2 regions of the Streptomyces sp. A2-16 genome follow, and region 2 is predicted to be linked to the other one. Evidence: riboswitches for the same ligand, from Rfam matches in the RefSeq annotation. Region 2 holds a riboswitch; the other holds the start of a gene.
The links. A riboswitch is a leader RNA that binds a small molecule or an ion and turns the genes downstream of it on or off. The one in region 2 is predicted to bind thiamine pyrophosphate.
Positions count from the first base shown of each region.

Region 1: linked by a shared signal. The riboswitch ahead of thiC (phosphomethylpyrimidine synthase ThiC) and the one ahead of IOD14_RS09065 (thiamine ABC transporter substrate-binding protein) in region 2 are both predicted to bind thiamine pyrophosphate.

Region 1 is NZ_CP063808.1:9,711,726-9,719,316, forward strand. Features, by position in the region: gene IOD14_RS43675 (metallophosphoesterase) at 1-692, shown strand, start outside; gene IOD14_RS43680 (hypothetical protein) at 886-1,746, shown strand; gene thiC (phosphomethylpyrimidine synthase ThiC) at 1,838-3,616, opposite strand; TPP riboswitch at 3,609-3,798, opposite strand; gene IOD14_RS43690 (YibE/F family protein) at 3,871-5,652, shown strand; gene IOD14_RS43695 (SsgA family sporulation/cell division regulator) at 5,754-6,191, opposite strand; gene IOD14_RS43700 (helix-turn-helix domain-containing protein) at 6,290-7,024, opposite strand; gene IOD14_RS43705 (DUF5326 family protein) at 7,556-7,591, opposite strand, start outside.
Region 2 is NZ_CP063808.1:1,955,211-1,962,801, reverse strand. Features, by position in the region: gene IOD14_RS09085 (LAETG motif-containing sortase-dependent surface protein) at 117-812, shown strand; gene IOD14_RS09080 (maleylpyruvate isomerase family mycothiol-dependent enzyme) at 926-1,714, opposite strand; gene IOD14_RS09075 (ABC transporter ATP-binding protein) at 1,855-2,877, opposite strand; gene IOD14_RS09070 (iron ABC transporter permease) at 2,877-4,541, opposite strand; gene IOD14_RS09065 (thiamine ABC transporter substrate-binding protein) at 4,517-5,593, opposite strand; TPP riboswitch at 5,590-5,697, opposite strand; gene rlmN (23S rRNA (adenine(2503)-C(2))-methyltransferase RlmN) at 5,721-6,827, opposite strand; gene IOD14_RS09055 (hypothetical protein) at 6,997-7,218, shown strand.

The DNA of each region.
Region 1 (7,591 bases), 7.8 Mb from region 2:
TCGGCGACTTCACGGACCGCGGTCCCGACGGCATCGGCGTCATCGACCTCGTGATGCGGCTGTCCGCGGAGGCCGCGGCGGCAGGCGGCTACTGCAAGGCCCTCATGGGCAACCACGAACTGCTGCTGCTCGGCGCCAAGCGGTTCGGCGACACCCCCGTCAACTCGGGCGCTGGCACCGCCACCTTCCAGGCGGCCTGGCTGCTCAACGGCGGGCAGAAGACCGACATGGACCGCCTCCAGGACCACCACCTCCAATGGATGTCCCGCCTCGACGCGGTGGAGGAGGTCGACGGCCATCTCCTCGTCCACTCCGACACCACCGCCTATCTCGACTACGGCGACTCGATCGAGGCGGTCAACGACACCGTCCGCGAGACGATCACGCGCAACGACGCGGACGAGGTGTGGGACCTGTTCCGCAAGTTCACCAAGCGCTTCTCCTTCCGCGACGAAGGCGGCGCCGACCATGTGCGCTCGCTGCTCGATACGTACGGCGGCGTCCGCATCGTTCACGGCCACAGCCCGATCCCCTATCTGCTCGGCGAAGTGGGCTCCGAGGACAGCGAGGACGATTCCGGTCCGGTGGTCGAGGGACCGCACGTCTACGCCGACGGACTGGCCATCGCGATGGACGGCGGGGTGACCATGGCCGGAAAGCTGCTGGTCCAGCAACTGCCCCTGGATATCTGAACCTTCTCGGGGCAGACGTTCCCCCATGACGGAGTGACCGTCGACCGCGCAGGCCAGAGGCCAATTTCTGGAAACCCCCTGTCACCCTGTGCCGTCGCCGCTCTACCATCTGGTTATCCGTAGCAGGCTCCCCTCCGTTTCTGCCCGACGGCTCGTTGGCATGCGAGCCCCAAGCCCTACGGAGCATCGGGGGATGCACATGAACAGCGTTCCGCAGCACCTGCACAGCGAGGACCGCCAAGAGTACGAGCGGATCCTCGATGAGGCGCTGCGCTCCGCACCACACCGTCCCGAACTGGCCGCTGTCGGACAGCGGCTGAATCCCGAACAGCTGCGCACCATGGCGCTGAACGCCACCGCACTCATCACGGCGGCCGCGGCGACCGAGTACCAGCACTACGTGAAGGTCCGCGAGGAACAGCGCCGTCCGGCGCCGTCCACCCTGTCGTCCGTGCACGAACCCGGCCCCGCCGAGTCGGGCACGGGTGCGATGGGGCTCGCCACCACCATGGGAGAGGTCGCCGAGACCGCCGGTGCGGGCGCCGTCGCCGTCGCCGCCGTCCTGACGCCCGTCCTCGCCGGAATCGCCGCGGCGATCTTCCTGCTCGTGGGCTACATCCTCCAGATGCTCAGCCCACCGCCGGCGTTCGCCCACGCCATGATCACTATCGGATGGGTCTTCGGTGCCCTGACCGCGGCCGCGATCCTGGTCGCCGCCGGCGGCCTGCTCATCACCGCCCTGCGCAACCAGCCCTCGCCGGACGCGGGATACGGCGAACTGAGCGAGGAGGTGGCACGGGCCAGGGACACCTGGCGCGAGGCCCTGCTGGAACGGGGCATCCTCCCCTTCCTCCGGGAGGCCCTGGCCGACCCCGGCACCGCCGCACTGCACCACACGGCACCGCCCGCACCGACCAGCCGGATGCCCAGCCTCGGCTACGACCGCCCGGGCTTCAGCAGCCCGGGCGACGGGGCCTCCGGTGCCCGCCCGAGCTTCACCAGCCCGGACTACACCAGCCCGGACTTCGGGGGGCCGGAGCACCAGCCGGAGTGACACCCGGCACCGCCCCTCGGCTTGCGCCCCCACCACGGGGAGCGCAAGCCGAAGACCCGACCGCGGACCACCCGCCGACGGTTCGCCTGCGTCAGTCGGCGATCGGCAGATAAACCCGGTTGCCCGCCGCCGCGAACTCCTTCGACTTCTGGGCCATGCCCTCCTCGATCTCCTCCTGACTGCCACCGTGGCGGCGGCGGATGTCCTGGGAGATCTTCATCGAGCAGAACTTCGGCCCGCACATGGAGCAGAAGTGGGCCGTCTTGGCCGGTTCGGCCGGGAGGGTCTCGTCGTGGAACTCGCGGGCTGTGTCGGGGTCGAGGGCCAGGTTGAACTGGTCCTCCCAGCGGAACTCGAAGCGTGCGTCGGAGAGGGCGTCGTCCCACTCCTGGGCGCCCGGGTGTCCCTTGGCGAGGTCGGCCGCGTGGGCGGCGATCTTGTAGGTGATGACACCCGTCTTGACGTCGTCCCGGTTGGGCAGGCCCAGATGCTCCTTGGGCGTGACGTAGCAGAGCATCGCGGTGCCCCACCAGGCGATCATCGCGGCGCCGATGCCGGAGGTGATGTGGTCGTAGGCCGGCGCGACGTCGGTGGTCAGCGGGCCGAGCGTGTAGAACGGAGCTTCGTCGCAGATCTCCTGCTGAAGGTCGATGTTCTCCTTGATCTTGTGCATCGGGACGTGCCCCGGGCCCTCGATCATGGTCTGTACGTGGAAGCGCTTCGCGATCCGGTTGAGTTCCCCGAGCGTGCGCAACTCCGCGAACTGCGCCTCGTCGTTGGCGTCCGCGATCGAGCCGGGCCTGAGGCCGTCTCCCAGCGAGTACGTGACGTCGTAGGCGGCGAGGATCTCGCACAGCTCCTCGAAGTTCTCGTACAGGAACGACTCCTTGTGGTGGGCGAGGCACCACGCCGCCATGATCGAGCCGCCACGCGAGACAATGCCCGTCTTGCGGTTGGCCGTCAGTGGTACGTACGGCAGGCGCACGCCCGCGTGGACCGTCATGTAGTCCACGCCCTGCTCGGCCTGCTCGATGACCGTGTCCTTGTAGATCTCCCAGGTCAGCTCCTCGGCCCTGCCGTCGACCTTCTCCAGGGCCTGGTAGAGCGGCACCGTGCCGATGGGGACGGGGGAGTTGCGCAGCACCCACTCGCGCGTGGTGTGGATGTTGCGGCCGGTGGACAGATCCATGACCGTGTCGGCGCCCCAGCGGGTCGCCCAGGTCATCTTCTCGACCTCCTCCTCGATGGAGGACGTCACCGCCGAGTTGCCGATGTTGGCGTTGACCTTCACCAGGAACCGCTTGCCGATGATCATCGGCTCGATCTCCGGGTGGTTGACGTTCGCCGGCAGCACCGCGCGGCCCGCCGCGATCTCCTCGCGGACCACCTCGGGCGAGACGTTCTCCCGGATGGACACGTACTCCATCTCCGGTGTGATCTCACCGCGGCGGGCGTAGGCGAGCTGGGTGACCGCCTTGCCGTCACGGCTGCGGCGCGGCTGCCGTGGCCGCCCCGGGAAGACCGCGTCGAGGTTGCGCAGGCCACCGCGCGGTGAGGTGTGCTTGATCCCGTCGTCCTCGGGGCGTACCGGGCGACCCGCGTACTCCTCGGTGTCACCGCGGGCGACGATCCAGTTCTCCCGCAGCGGCACCAGGCCCCGGCGGACATCCGTCTCGGTGAGCGGATCGGTGTACGGGCCCGACGTGTCGTACAGCGTGACCGACTGCCCGTTGGTGAGGTGCACCTGGCGGACCGGCACCCGCAGATCGGGGCGCGAGCCCTCGACGTACGCCTTGTGCCAGCCGATGGACTTCCCGGCCTCCTCGTCGATCTGGTCGGAGGCAGGCGTGCGCGCGTCCTTGATGGTCATGAGACCTACTCCCTACGCCGGCATTACCCGGTAACAGGTTCGGCGGTCGACGCAGCGTTTTCCGTCTGTCGACGTTTCGTGGGGAACGTCACTCGCTGGAGATGACGTTCCACGTGAAACATCGCTGGGACGGAGGTCAGCGCCCTCTCAGCCCGGTGCTCCGAGCTCCCGCGTGTACAAAAGGTGCCACCACGCTAGCGTCAATTCGGGCGCGGTGAACAGAGGGCCCCTGTCGTTCTTGCGATGATCGGTCGGTGACCACGACGCATCAGCCTCCGTACCCGCCGTCCGAGCCTCCGCGCCGACCGGGCTCCGGAGACGGCCCTGGGTACGGCCCCGGCAGTGGCTCCGGGCACGTCCACGGCAGCGGTTCCCCCAGAGGTTTCGGGGACACCGGGGCCGACGGCTGGCACGAGCATGAGCACGGCGGCGGACATGGCGGTGGTCACGACTACGGCCAAGGTCAGGGCGCGGGTCCAGGCGGCCCGGGCGGAGGTGGCCCTGGCGGTGGCGGTCGGAGTGGCGGCGGCGGTCCGGGGAGCGGCGGTGGCCGTGGGGGTGACTGGCACGGGCAGGGTCCCGGTGACGGTCATGGTCCCGGCGATGGCCACGGGCATGGACAGGGGCACGGGAGCGAGCCCGCGTCCGGGAGCGGGCACGGTGCCGGCAGTGGGCACGGCCACTCGCACAGTCACAGCCACGGGCCGGCAACCCCCGTCTCCAAGCACCTGCGCAAGGTCATCGCGGCGATCCTCATCCCGTTCGGGGTGGCCGTGCTGGTGGGGCTCGCGGTGCTCTGGCCCGGTGGCGCTCCGGGGCACGAACGCACCGGGGTCGGCTTCGACCGGCAGACCCAGCAGGCAACCGTCACCAAGGTCGTGAGCGTCAGCTGCAAGTCGGTGAACGCCTCGGGGGAGACCCCGACCGGGGACACCTCTACCGCCGAGGGCTCGTCCGCCGAGCAGCAGGCGAACGGCACCTGCAAGAAGGCGACGATCCGGGTCGACACCGGCAACGACACGGGCCGTACATTCACGGAGATCGTCCAGCCGGATCAGTCGCGGCAGTTGCACGAGGGCCAGAAGGTCGTGGTCGCGTACGAGCCCTCCGCGCCGAGGGACCTGCAGTACTCGGTCACCGACGTGAACCGCAAGCTGCCGATGGGACTGCTCGCCGGCATCTTCGCGCTCGCCGTCGTGGTCGTCGGGCGGCTGCGCGGAGTCATGGCGCTGGTCGCGCTGGCCATCAGCTTCATGGTGCTGAACTTCTTCATCCTGCCCGCGATCCTCCAGGGCTCGAACCCGCTGCTCGTGGCGGTGATCGGGTCGAGCGCCATCATGCTGATCGCCCTCTACATGTGCCACGGCCTGTCGGCCAGAACCTCCGTTGCCGTCCTGGGGACGCTGATCTCCCTGGTGCTGATCGGCATCCTCGGCTCGCAGTTCATCGGCTGGGCCGCGCTCACCGGCAACACCGACGACAACACCGGTCTCATCCACGGGTTGTATCCGTCGATCGACATGAGCGGTCTGCTGCTCGCCGGCGTCATCATCGGCTCGCTCGGTGTCCTCGACGACGTGACGGTCACACAGACCTCGGCGGTCTGGGAGCTGCACGAGGCCAACCCGACGATGGGCTGGCGCGGTCTGTACCGCGCGGGTATCCGGATCGGCCGCGACCACATCGCGTCCGTCGTCAACACGCTCGTCCTCGCCTACGCCGGCGCCGCACTGCCGCTGCTGCTGCTCTTCTCCATCGCGCAGTCCAGTGTGGGGACCGTCGCCAACAGCGAGCTGGTGGCGGAGGAGATCGTGCGCACCCTGGTCGGCTCGATCGGCCTCGTCGCCTCGGTACCAGTCACCACGGCCCTCGCCGCCCTCGTGGTCTCGGCCGACCGCCCGGAGACGGAGGCGATGGGTTCCGGGGCAGGGGCAGGTATGCCGACGCCCGTACCGGCGACGAGTGCGAGCGCGGGCACGGCCGACAGCCGGCCGGCAACGGGACGCGGTGGCAAGGGCCGGCGACGCAGGCGCTGAGAGCAACCCCGGGCCAGGTCAGGCCCGGCTCCGGCAGAAGCGTTCCTGCGTCCTCCCACCTCGAGAAGAAGGTTCCTTCACATCGCTGGCGCCCTACGGCCTCAGCCCGCGCTCTGCTCCTCCGCCAGGATCCGGTCCAGCGCCTCGTCGAGATGGGTGTCGAAATCGGCCAGCGCTGCCTCCTGGCCCAGCGGGACCAGCTTGTCGGTGCGGTCGAGGAACGCGATGATCGGCGCCGTCGACGAGCGGAACAGTGCCTGGTCGCCGCCGACCTGAAGCCGGATCAGGACATCGCCCAACAGGTCGGCCCCGGCGGGCGCGACCCGCACATCACCCTCGCCGCAGGGCCGGCCCACGCCGTCGATCAGCAGCTCGCGGCCGAAAGCCCAGGTCACCGGGGCGTCGCCCGGGAGATGGAAGGTCAGCCGGACCGCGTAAGGATCACAGGCCTCGTAGCGCAGCTCCACCGGAATGCGGAAGGAGAGCTCCTCCGAGACGAGAAAGCTCATCATGACCTCTGCCTGTACGGACTCGCGCATCGCCTACCCCGTCATCTGCCTTCGTTGGCCGGGAATGATCCCTCTGACACTGGTGGCATCTTGCTGAACGTGTACGACAGATCACAAGGAGTGAGTTTTCAGATACTGATAGAGATCGCCAGCGAGCCCGTCAAACGCCCGATTTCTGCTTGTAGTTGCTGGGTTGCGGCCACCAACCGGTCCGCCTGATGGGCGGGCAGGGAGATGGCCATCGTTGCCGCAGCGTTACCCAACGTGATCGGAATCGCCGCGCACACTGTTCCCAGCGCGTACTCCTGACGCTCGATCACGGGCTCCATCCGCGCGGTCCGTTCGAGCCGCCGGAGCAGACTGTGGCCGTCGCGCACGGTGTACGGGGTGATGGACTGCACGGGGTACCGGTCGAGGTGGTCGCGCCGGGCCTCGTCGTCCAGCTGGGCCAGCAGGCACTGCCCGATGGCGTGCGCGTGGCCGGTCTCGCGGAAGTCGGCCCACTCCTCGACCGCCGGGGTGCCGGGGCTGTCGGAGACGCAGAGGACCTCGATCTCGCCGTCCCGGTACTGCGCGTAGTACACCGGTACACCGATCAGATCCCGCCAGTGCGCGAGCGCCTCGACGACCGTGCTGCGACGTTTCTGCTCGGCTCCACTGCTGCTCAGCCGCTCGGCGGCCTCCCCGAGGAAGAACAGGCCCTTGTCGCGGCGCAGATAGCCCTCGTGCACGAGGGTGCGCAGCAGGTGGTAGGCCGTCGGGAGCGCCAGCCCGGTCTCGCGGGCGAGTTGTTTGGCCGGGGCTCCGTTTTCGTGCTCGGCGACGCACTCGAGCAGGCGCATCGCGCGCTGGACCGACCCGATGAGGGTCGCGGAGTGGGTCTGTTCGGGAGGCTCGGGGGCCGGTGCCGTGTGGCGCTGGACGGGGGCTGACGGTCGTACGGGAGCCGCCGGCGGTACAAGGGCTGAAGAGCGTACTGGAGTTGACGGTCGTACAGGAGCCGCCGGCGGTACAGGAGCTGACGGTCGTACCGGAGCAGGCGGTCGTACGGGATCCTGCGGTCCCGCCGGAGCCGTCGGCTGTGCGGGCGTTTCCGGGCCTCCGGGAGTCGTCGGCCGTTCCGAGGCCGTCGGTTGTGCGGGAGGCGTCGTCGAGCGGGCGTCGATCTGGGCGGGTGCGGTGTCAACCGTGGCCAAGGGTCACTCCCGGAGCGCGAGGGGGCAGTCCGTGCGGGGGAACACGGGAGGGGTGTACGCCGCTCGCGGGGTCGTCCCCGCGTCGAGTTCCGGACTTTAACGGTCCGCCACCGCACGTATACGGCCCGTCCGGGAAACTTCCCTCGCCCGAGGGAACAGGTGATTCCTGTTACCGGTCGCCCCGCCCGCTCCGGACGCTCACCAGTCGCTGCGCGAGGAGGAGCTCGACATGAA
Region 2 (7,591 bases):
CTACACGTTGACACTTCTTATGCAGCGCTTATAGACCTGTGAGACTCGTGGGGATGGTGAGGACACATCACCATCCTCTCAACCCCCCGCATTTGCGCACCCCGTGAAGGACGAACGTGGCATTCACGCCCATATCCCGCCGCACCTCCCGCGCCGCGCGCTTCCTCGGCGTCGCCGCCGCCTCGACCGCGATCGTGCTCAGCGCCTCCAGCAACGCCCTTGCCTGCAACATCAAGGAGTTCTCCGCCGAGGCCAAGTGTGACGGCGAGAAGGGTGTCATCACCGTCACCGACGTGGACAAGGCCGGTGTCGAGGCCACGGTGTCCGTGTACCTCCAGAACAACGGCGCCGACGCCAAGAAGGTCGGCGAGCAGACGGTGAAGGGTTCCAAGGACGGAACCACCATCACCTTCGAGGAGGACTGGGCGCCCAACGCCGAGTACCGCATCCACGTCGAGGCCCTGCCCTACATCAAGGGCGAGGACATCAAGCCGAACCTGATCACCCCGGCGACCGCCTGCAAGACCGAGGACACGCCGACCCCGACGCCCACGCCCACCCCGTCGGACTCCGCCAGCACCCCGGCCGAGGAGTCCCCGACCCCGACCCCGTCGGCCTCCGAGGGCACCACCGCCCCGGCGACCGTCGAGAGCAACGCCCCGTCGCCGGCCGCCGGTGACTCCAACCTCGCCGAGACCGGCGCCAACTCCAACACCGGTCTGATCGCCGGGATCGCGATCGCGCTCGTGGCGATCGGCGGCGGAGCGGTCTTCTTCGGCCTGCGCCGCCGTGGAGCGAGCAGCTCCCGCTGACGCCCACAGCATTTCGACGGCCCGTCCCTCCAACGGGGGCGGGCCGTCGCCATGTTCACCGGAAACCCACCGGCACGAGGTTCACCCCTCCCCTTGGCGCCCGCTCCCCCGGGTCACCCGAAGCTCGCCCGCTCCAGCCAGAACTCCAGCAGCCGGCGCTCTCCGAGCACCTCCAACTCCGGGCTGTCCAGCGGCAGTCGGCGGTAGAAGGCGAGCATGACCGAGGTCAGCGGCCCCCGCAGCGCGACGGTCGCCTTCTCGTGCCCGCGCCGCCAGGCGATGACGTCCTCGGTGAATCCGATCAGCCACTCCGCGTTCAGCTCCGCGGCCGTGTCGGTGGCGTGCAGATGGATGCTCCGCCCCGGCCCGCGCAGCTCCCGTGCCTCGTCGTGCGGCATGGTCCGCTGCACGAACTCCACGATCTGCAGCCACTCGTCGATCGCGTCGGCGGCGATCTCCGGGGCGACCTCGTAGGGCAGCCCGGCGGCGAGCGTGGCGTCGGCGCGGTGGACGGTCAGCTCGTGCGCCATCCGCCGGGCCCAGAACCCGGAGGTGGGAACCCCGGCCCAGGACCACACCTCGGTGTCCGGCCCGGCCTCCCGCAGCGCGGCGACGAGCATGTCGCCGGTCTCGGCGAGCCACGCGTCCAGCTCACCCGCGTCCTCGGGCCCCTCCCCCGACGGCACCTGCTCCTCGGGCACTTCCTCCTGGGCCCGGGTCCGCACCATCAGCTCCACCCAGCGCAGAGCGCCCCCGGTGTGCCTCACCAGCCGCTCCAGCGACCAGTCCGGGCACGTCGGCACGGTCACCGCCAGGTCGGCCCCGGAGGTCACCACGGCCCTCAACCGGCCCACCTGATGGGCGATCTCGTCGCAGTAACGGTCATGTGCGAGCAGCGTCATGCCCCGCACCCTATGTCCGCCCACACCGCCCGAGCACGACGATTTCAACCCGCCCGCGTCAGCCCAGCACGACGATCTGGCCCGCCCGCGATCGCTGTGGCCCACACCCACGCCAGCCCACCACGACGCTGCCGCCCGCGTCAGCCCAGCACGACGATGTCGGCCGCGTCGAACTCCACCCCGACCGCGTCCCCGACCCCCGGCGCCTCCCGCAGCGCGCACGCGGCCTCCAACCGCGGCCCGCCGTCCGCGGGTTGCAGATGTACGGCGACATGGGTGCCCTTGAAGGTGCGCGCGGCGACCGTGCAGCGCAGTCCGTCGTCGGCCGCCACGAGCCGCACTCCCACCGGCCGCACCAGCACGCTCCGGACCCCCTGGGCGGCTCCCGGGGGCACCGGCACCTTGCCCCACACCGTGTCCGCGGCCTCGCCCGTCACCGTCCCCTCGACCACGTTCTCGAAGCCGAGGAAGCGGGCCACGAACTCGTCGGCCGGCCGCTGCCACACCTCAAGCGGCGTACCGGACTGGGCGATCCGCCCGTCCCGCATCACCACGACCCGGTCGGCGAGCGCGAAGGCCTCGCCCTGGTCGTGGGTGACCGCGAGCACGGTGGTGCCCAACCGCCCGAACAGCTCCCGCAGTTCGACCACCAGCCGCTCCCGCAGCGAACGGTCCAGCTGCCCGAGCGGCTCGTCGAGCATCAGCAGCCGGGGCCGGGGGGCAAGTGCCCGGGCCAGCGCGACCCGCTGCTGCTCACCGCCGGACAGCGAGCCGACGGCCCGGCGACCGGCGCCCGGCAGTCCGACGAGGTCGAGCAACTCCCTCACCCGCTCGTCCCGTTGTGCTCTCGCGACGGAGTGCATCCGCAGCCCGAAGGCCACGTTGGCCCCCACGTCCCGCTGCGGGAACAGCTGATGGTCCTGGAACATCAGCCCGACCCCGCGTCGGTGCGCGGGCACCCCGGCCTGGTCGCGCCCGTCGAGCAGCACCCGCCCCTCGTCGAGCGGCTGGAGTCCGGCCACCGCCCGCAGCAGCGTCGACTTGCCGCTGCCGCTCGGCCCGAGCACACACACGATCTCGTGCTCGGCGACATCCAGGCCGACCCCGTCGAGCACGGCCCGCCCGCCGAACCGTACCGTCGCGTCCGCAAGGCTCAGCAGCATCAGAACTCCCCGGTCCGGTCGGTCCGCAGCCGTTCAAGGGCCAGCAGCGCCACCGCGCACACGATCATCAGGATGGTCGAAAGGGCCATCGCCTGGCCGTAGTTGAGATCACCGGCACGTCCGAGCAGCCGGGCCACGGCGACCGGCAGGGTGGGGTTGTCGGGCCGTGCGATGAACACGGTCGCCCCGAACTCGCCCAGCGACACGGCGAAGGCGAAGCCCGCCGCGATCAGCAGCGCCCGCCGCACCATGGGCAGGTCGATCTCCCGCCACACCCGCCACGGCGAGGCCCCGAGCACGGCCGCGGCCTCCCGCAGCCGGTGGTCCACGGCCCGCAGCACCGGCAGCATGGTCCGCACGACGAACGGCACCCCGACCAGCGCCTGCGCGAGCGGCACCAGGATCCAGGACTGTCTGAGGTCCAGCGGCGGCTCGTCGAGGGAGATCAGGAACCCGAAGCCGACGGTCACCGCGGACACCCCGAGCGGCAGCATCAGCAGCGCGTCGAAGCCCCGTACGAACCGCCCCGCGTCCCGCCTGGTCAACGCGGCCGCCGCGAGCCCTCCGATCGCCACCGCGATGGCGGTCGCGGCGAGGGCGTACTCCAGCGAGTTCCCGACCGCCTCGATCGGCGGGACGAGGAAGACCCCGCCGTCGGAGCTCGTCAGCGCCCGGTAGTAGCCGAAGTCGGGTGCGTCGAGCGACCGCTGGACCAGCACGGCGAGCGGCAGCAGCAGGAGTACGGCGATGATCGCGACGACCCCGGCCAGCAGCGACCGCTCCCCCGCCCCGCGCGGCCGCCGGGCGGTGCCGGAGGCGTCCACGAGCCGCAGGGCCGTCTCCCGGCGTCGTACCGTCCACGCGTGCAGGGCGAGGACCGCGCCCACCGCGACGAACTGGATGAGCGTCAGCACGGCGGCCGTGGAGAGGTCGAAGATCTCGGAGGTCTGGCGGTAGATCTCCACTTCGAGGGTGGAGAAGGTCGGCCCGCCGAGGATCTGGACCACGCCGAAGGAGGTGAAGGTGAACAGGAAGACCATCAGCGCGGCGGCGGCCACGGCCGGCCCGAGCGCCGGGAGGGTGACCGTCCGCCAGGCCGCGAGCCTGGACGCGCCCAGCATCCGCGCGGCCTCCTCCTGACGCGGGTCGAGCTGGGCCCACAGTCCGCCGACGGTCCGTACGACGACCGCGTAGTTGAAGAAGACGTGCGCGAGCAGGATCGCCCACACGGTGGTGTCCAGCCGTACGCCCCACAGCTCGTCCAGCAGTCCGCCGCGGCCGACCAGCGCCAGGAAGGCCGTGCCGACGACGACGGTCGGCAGGACGAAGGGGACGGTGACCACGGCCCGCAGGATCTGCTTGCCGGGGAAGTCGAAGCGCGCGAAGACGTACGCGCCGGGGAGCGCGATCAGCAGCGTGAGCACGGTGGAGGCGAGCGCCTGCCAGGTGGTGAACCACAGGACGTGCCGGATGTCCGGCTGGGTGAGGACGTCGGTGATCCTGCCGAGCTGCCACGTCCCGTCGGTCTTGAGGCCGCGCGTGACGATCGCGGCGACGGGATAGGCGAAGAAGACGGCGAAGAACGCGACGGGCACGGCCATGAGACCGAGCCGCGCCGCGCTGCCCCTGCGCCTGCCGGCTACCTCAGTACGAGCGAGGTCCACGACTTGACCCAGTCGTCACGGTTGTCGGCGATCTTGGCCGGATCCATGGTCTCGGGATCCTTGGCCTGCGGACCGTACTCGGTGAACTCGGCCGGTACCGCGGCCCCCTCCACCACCGGATAGACGAACATGTTGAGCGGCATGTCCTGCTGGAACTCCTTGGTGAGCAGGAAGTCCAGGAACGCCTTGCCGCCCTTGCTGTTCTTGGCGTTGCTGAGCAGCCCGGCGTACTCGATCTGCCGGAAGCAGGTGCCGTCGGCGACCCCGGTGGGCGCGGTCTTCGGCCTCGGGTCGGCGTAGATCACCTCGGCGGGCGGCGAGGAGGCGTAGGAGACGACGAGCGGCCGATCGGCCTTGGCCTTCTTGCCGCCGGCCGACCCGGAGAACTCCTCGTTGTAGGCCTGCTCCCAGCCGTCGACGACCTTGACGCCGTTGTCCTTGAGCTTCTTCCAGTAACCCTGCCAGCCGTCGTCCCCGTACTTCGCGGCGGACCCGAGCAGGAATCCGAGCCCCGGTGAGGACGTGGAGGCGTTCTCGGTGACGAGGAGGTTCTTGTAGGCGGGCTTGATCAGATCGTCGTACGACGTCGGCGGCTGGAGCTTGTGCGCGGTGAACCAGGCCTTGTCGTAGTTGACGCAGATGTCGCCGGTGTCGATGGGCGTGACCCGGTGCTTGTCCTGGTCGGCCCGGTACTCGGCCTTGATCCGGTCGGCGCCCTTCGCCTCGTACGACTGGAAGAGGCCGTTGTCGAGCGCGCGGGAGAGCAGGGTGTTGTCGACGCCGAAGAAGACGTCGCCCTGCGGGTTGTCCTTGGTGAGGATGGCCTTGTTGACGGCCTGCCCGGCGTCGCCGTCCTCCAGGACCTTGACCTTGTAGCCGGACTTCTTCTCGAAGTCGGCCAGGACGTTCTTGGAGACGGCCCAGGAGTCGTGGCTGACGAGGGTGACGGTCTTGGAGTCGCCGCCACTGCTGTCGTCGGACGAGGACCCGCAGGCGGACAGCGTGACGAGACCGAGGCCGACCACGGCAGCGAGAAGCTTCTTGTTGTTCACGGTGATGACCGAACTTCCTACCCAGAATGACCTGGGCGAGGTTCAGAGGGTCTGCGGCCCGATTGCCGCACTCTCAGCGCTGTGGCGCTCCCCTGTCGGATATGAAGGTGTACGTACGTTCGTCAGACTACCGCTCGGTGGCCGCGAGCTGGCCACAGGCCCCGTCGATCTCCTGACCACGGGTGTCCCGGACGGTCACCGGCACACCGTGCGCGGCGATCGCCTCGACGAAGGCCTTCTCGTCCTCGGGCCGCGACGCGGTCCACTTCGACCCCGGGGTCGGGTTCAGCGGGATGAGGTTGACGTGCACGGGCTTGCCCCGGAGCAGCCGCCCGAGCCGGTCACCGCGCCAGGCCTGGTCGTTGATGTCCCGGATGAGCGCGTACTCGATGCTGAGCCGCCGTCCGGACTTCTCGACGTACTCGAACCCGGCGTCGAGGACCTCGCGCACCTTCCACCGCGTGTTCACGGGGACGAGGGTGTCGCGCAGTTCGTCATCGGGAGCGTGGAGCGAGATCGCGAGCCGGCACTTGAAGCCTTCGTCGGCGAACCGGTGAATGGCGGGCACGAGCCCGACGGTCGACACGGTGATGCCGCGCTGCGACAGCCCGAGCCCGTCCGGCGCGGGATCGGTGAGCGCGCGGATGGCGGTGACGACCCGCTTGTAGTTGGCGAGGGGCTCGCCCATCCCCATGAAGACGATGTTGGACAGCCGCGCAGGACCCCCGGGGACCTCCCCGTCCCTGAGCGCCCGCATCCCGTCGACGATCTGATGGACGATCTCGGCCGCGGACAGATTGCGATCCAGCCCGGCCTGTCCCGTCGCACAGAAGGGACAGTTCATCCCGCACCCGGCCTGCGAGCTGATGCACATGGTCACCCGGTCCGGGTACCGCATCAGCACCGACTCCACGAGCGTCCCGTCGAACAGCCGCCACAGCGTCTTGCGCGTGGTCCCCTGGTCGGTCGACAGATGCCGTACGACGGTCATGAGCTCGGGAAGCAACGCCTCCTGGAGCTTCCCGCGCGCACCGGCCGGGATGTCCGTCCACTCCGCCGGGTCGTGCGCGTACCGCGCGAAGTAGTGCTGCGAGAGCTGCTTGGCACGAAACGGCTTCTCCCCGATCTCGGCAACAGCCTCTTTGCGCTCGGCAGGCGTGAGATCGGCAAGGTGCCGCGGCGGCTTCTTGGCTCCGCGGGGGGCGACGAAAGTGAGTTCTCCGGGTGCAGGCATAACCCTTCCAGTGTGGCAGATCAACGCGGGGGGCCCGGGCCACAGCGGGGTGGGGGTGGTCACCTGTGGGCGCCGGCTGTCGTCGTGGCCGGCTTCGGACGGTCCGGTTGCGGCCCAGGAGCCGTGCCGCCGGGGATGGGATGATCTCCCCGGAGGGGTGCGCGTGGACATGCTCGAACTGATGGAGTGGCTGGCCGAGCGCGGAGTCACGGCTTTCTTCAAGGTCGACGGTGACCGCATGGTCGAGGGACGGGCGGCATGGATGGTCATCGTCAGCGGCGGGCCCCTCGGCGAGGAGTCGTTCTTCCGGGCCGACCTGACCACGCCGGACGCCTGCCTCGACTCGTTGCTCGCTCACCTGGGGAGCAAGGGCCTGTCGCCGTTCGCATGATCTGCCGGGGTCTGCTCGGCAGATCAGTCGGCCGTCGGAGGCTGATGGCGGTCGGCTACGGGTGCAGTGGCTGCTGTACCTCCTTGCTGCACAGCGCGCTTCGCCGCCGCGTTCCCGACATGAGCCTCACGCCGCAGCCGACGCTCGTATTCCGCGATCTGCAGGGGTACGGGCCTGCTGGTCGCAGCTCGGATAATCCGCTCGCGCTCCTGATCCACCAGGAAAGGGCCGTTCCCGCCGAGTGAGGGCCGTTGGCCGGCGGGACGACCGATGTCCTGTCGCGCGCACCAATAGAACACCCACCCGAACGACACGGGTTCAACCCTGGAGATGGCGAGCTCTAGGTGTGTCGCTCTTTCGGCCTGCGCGAGCT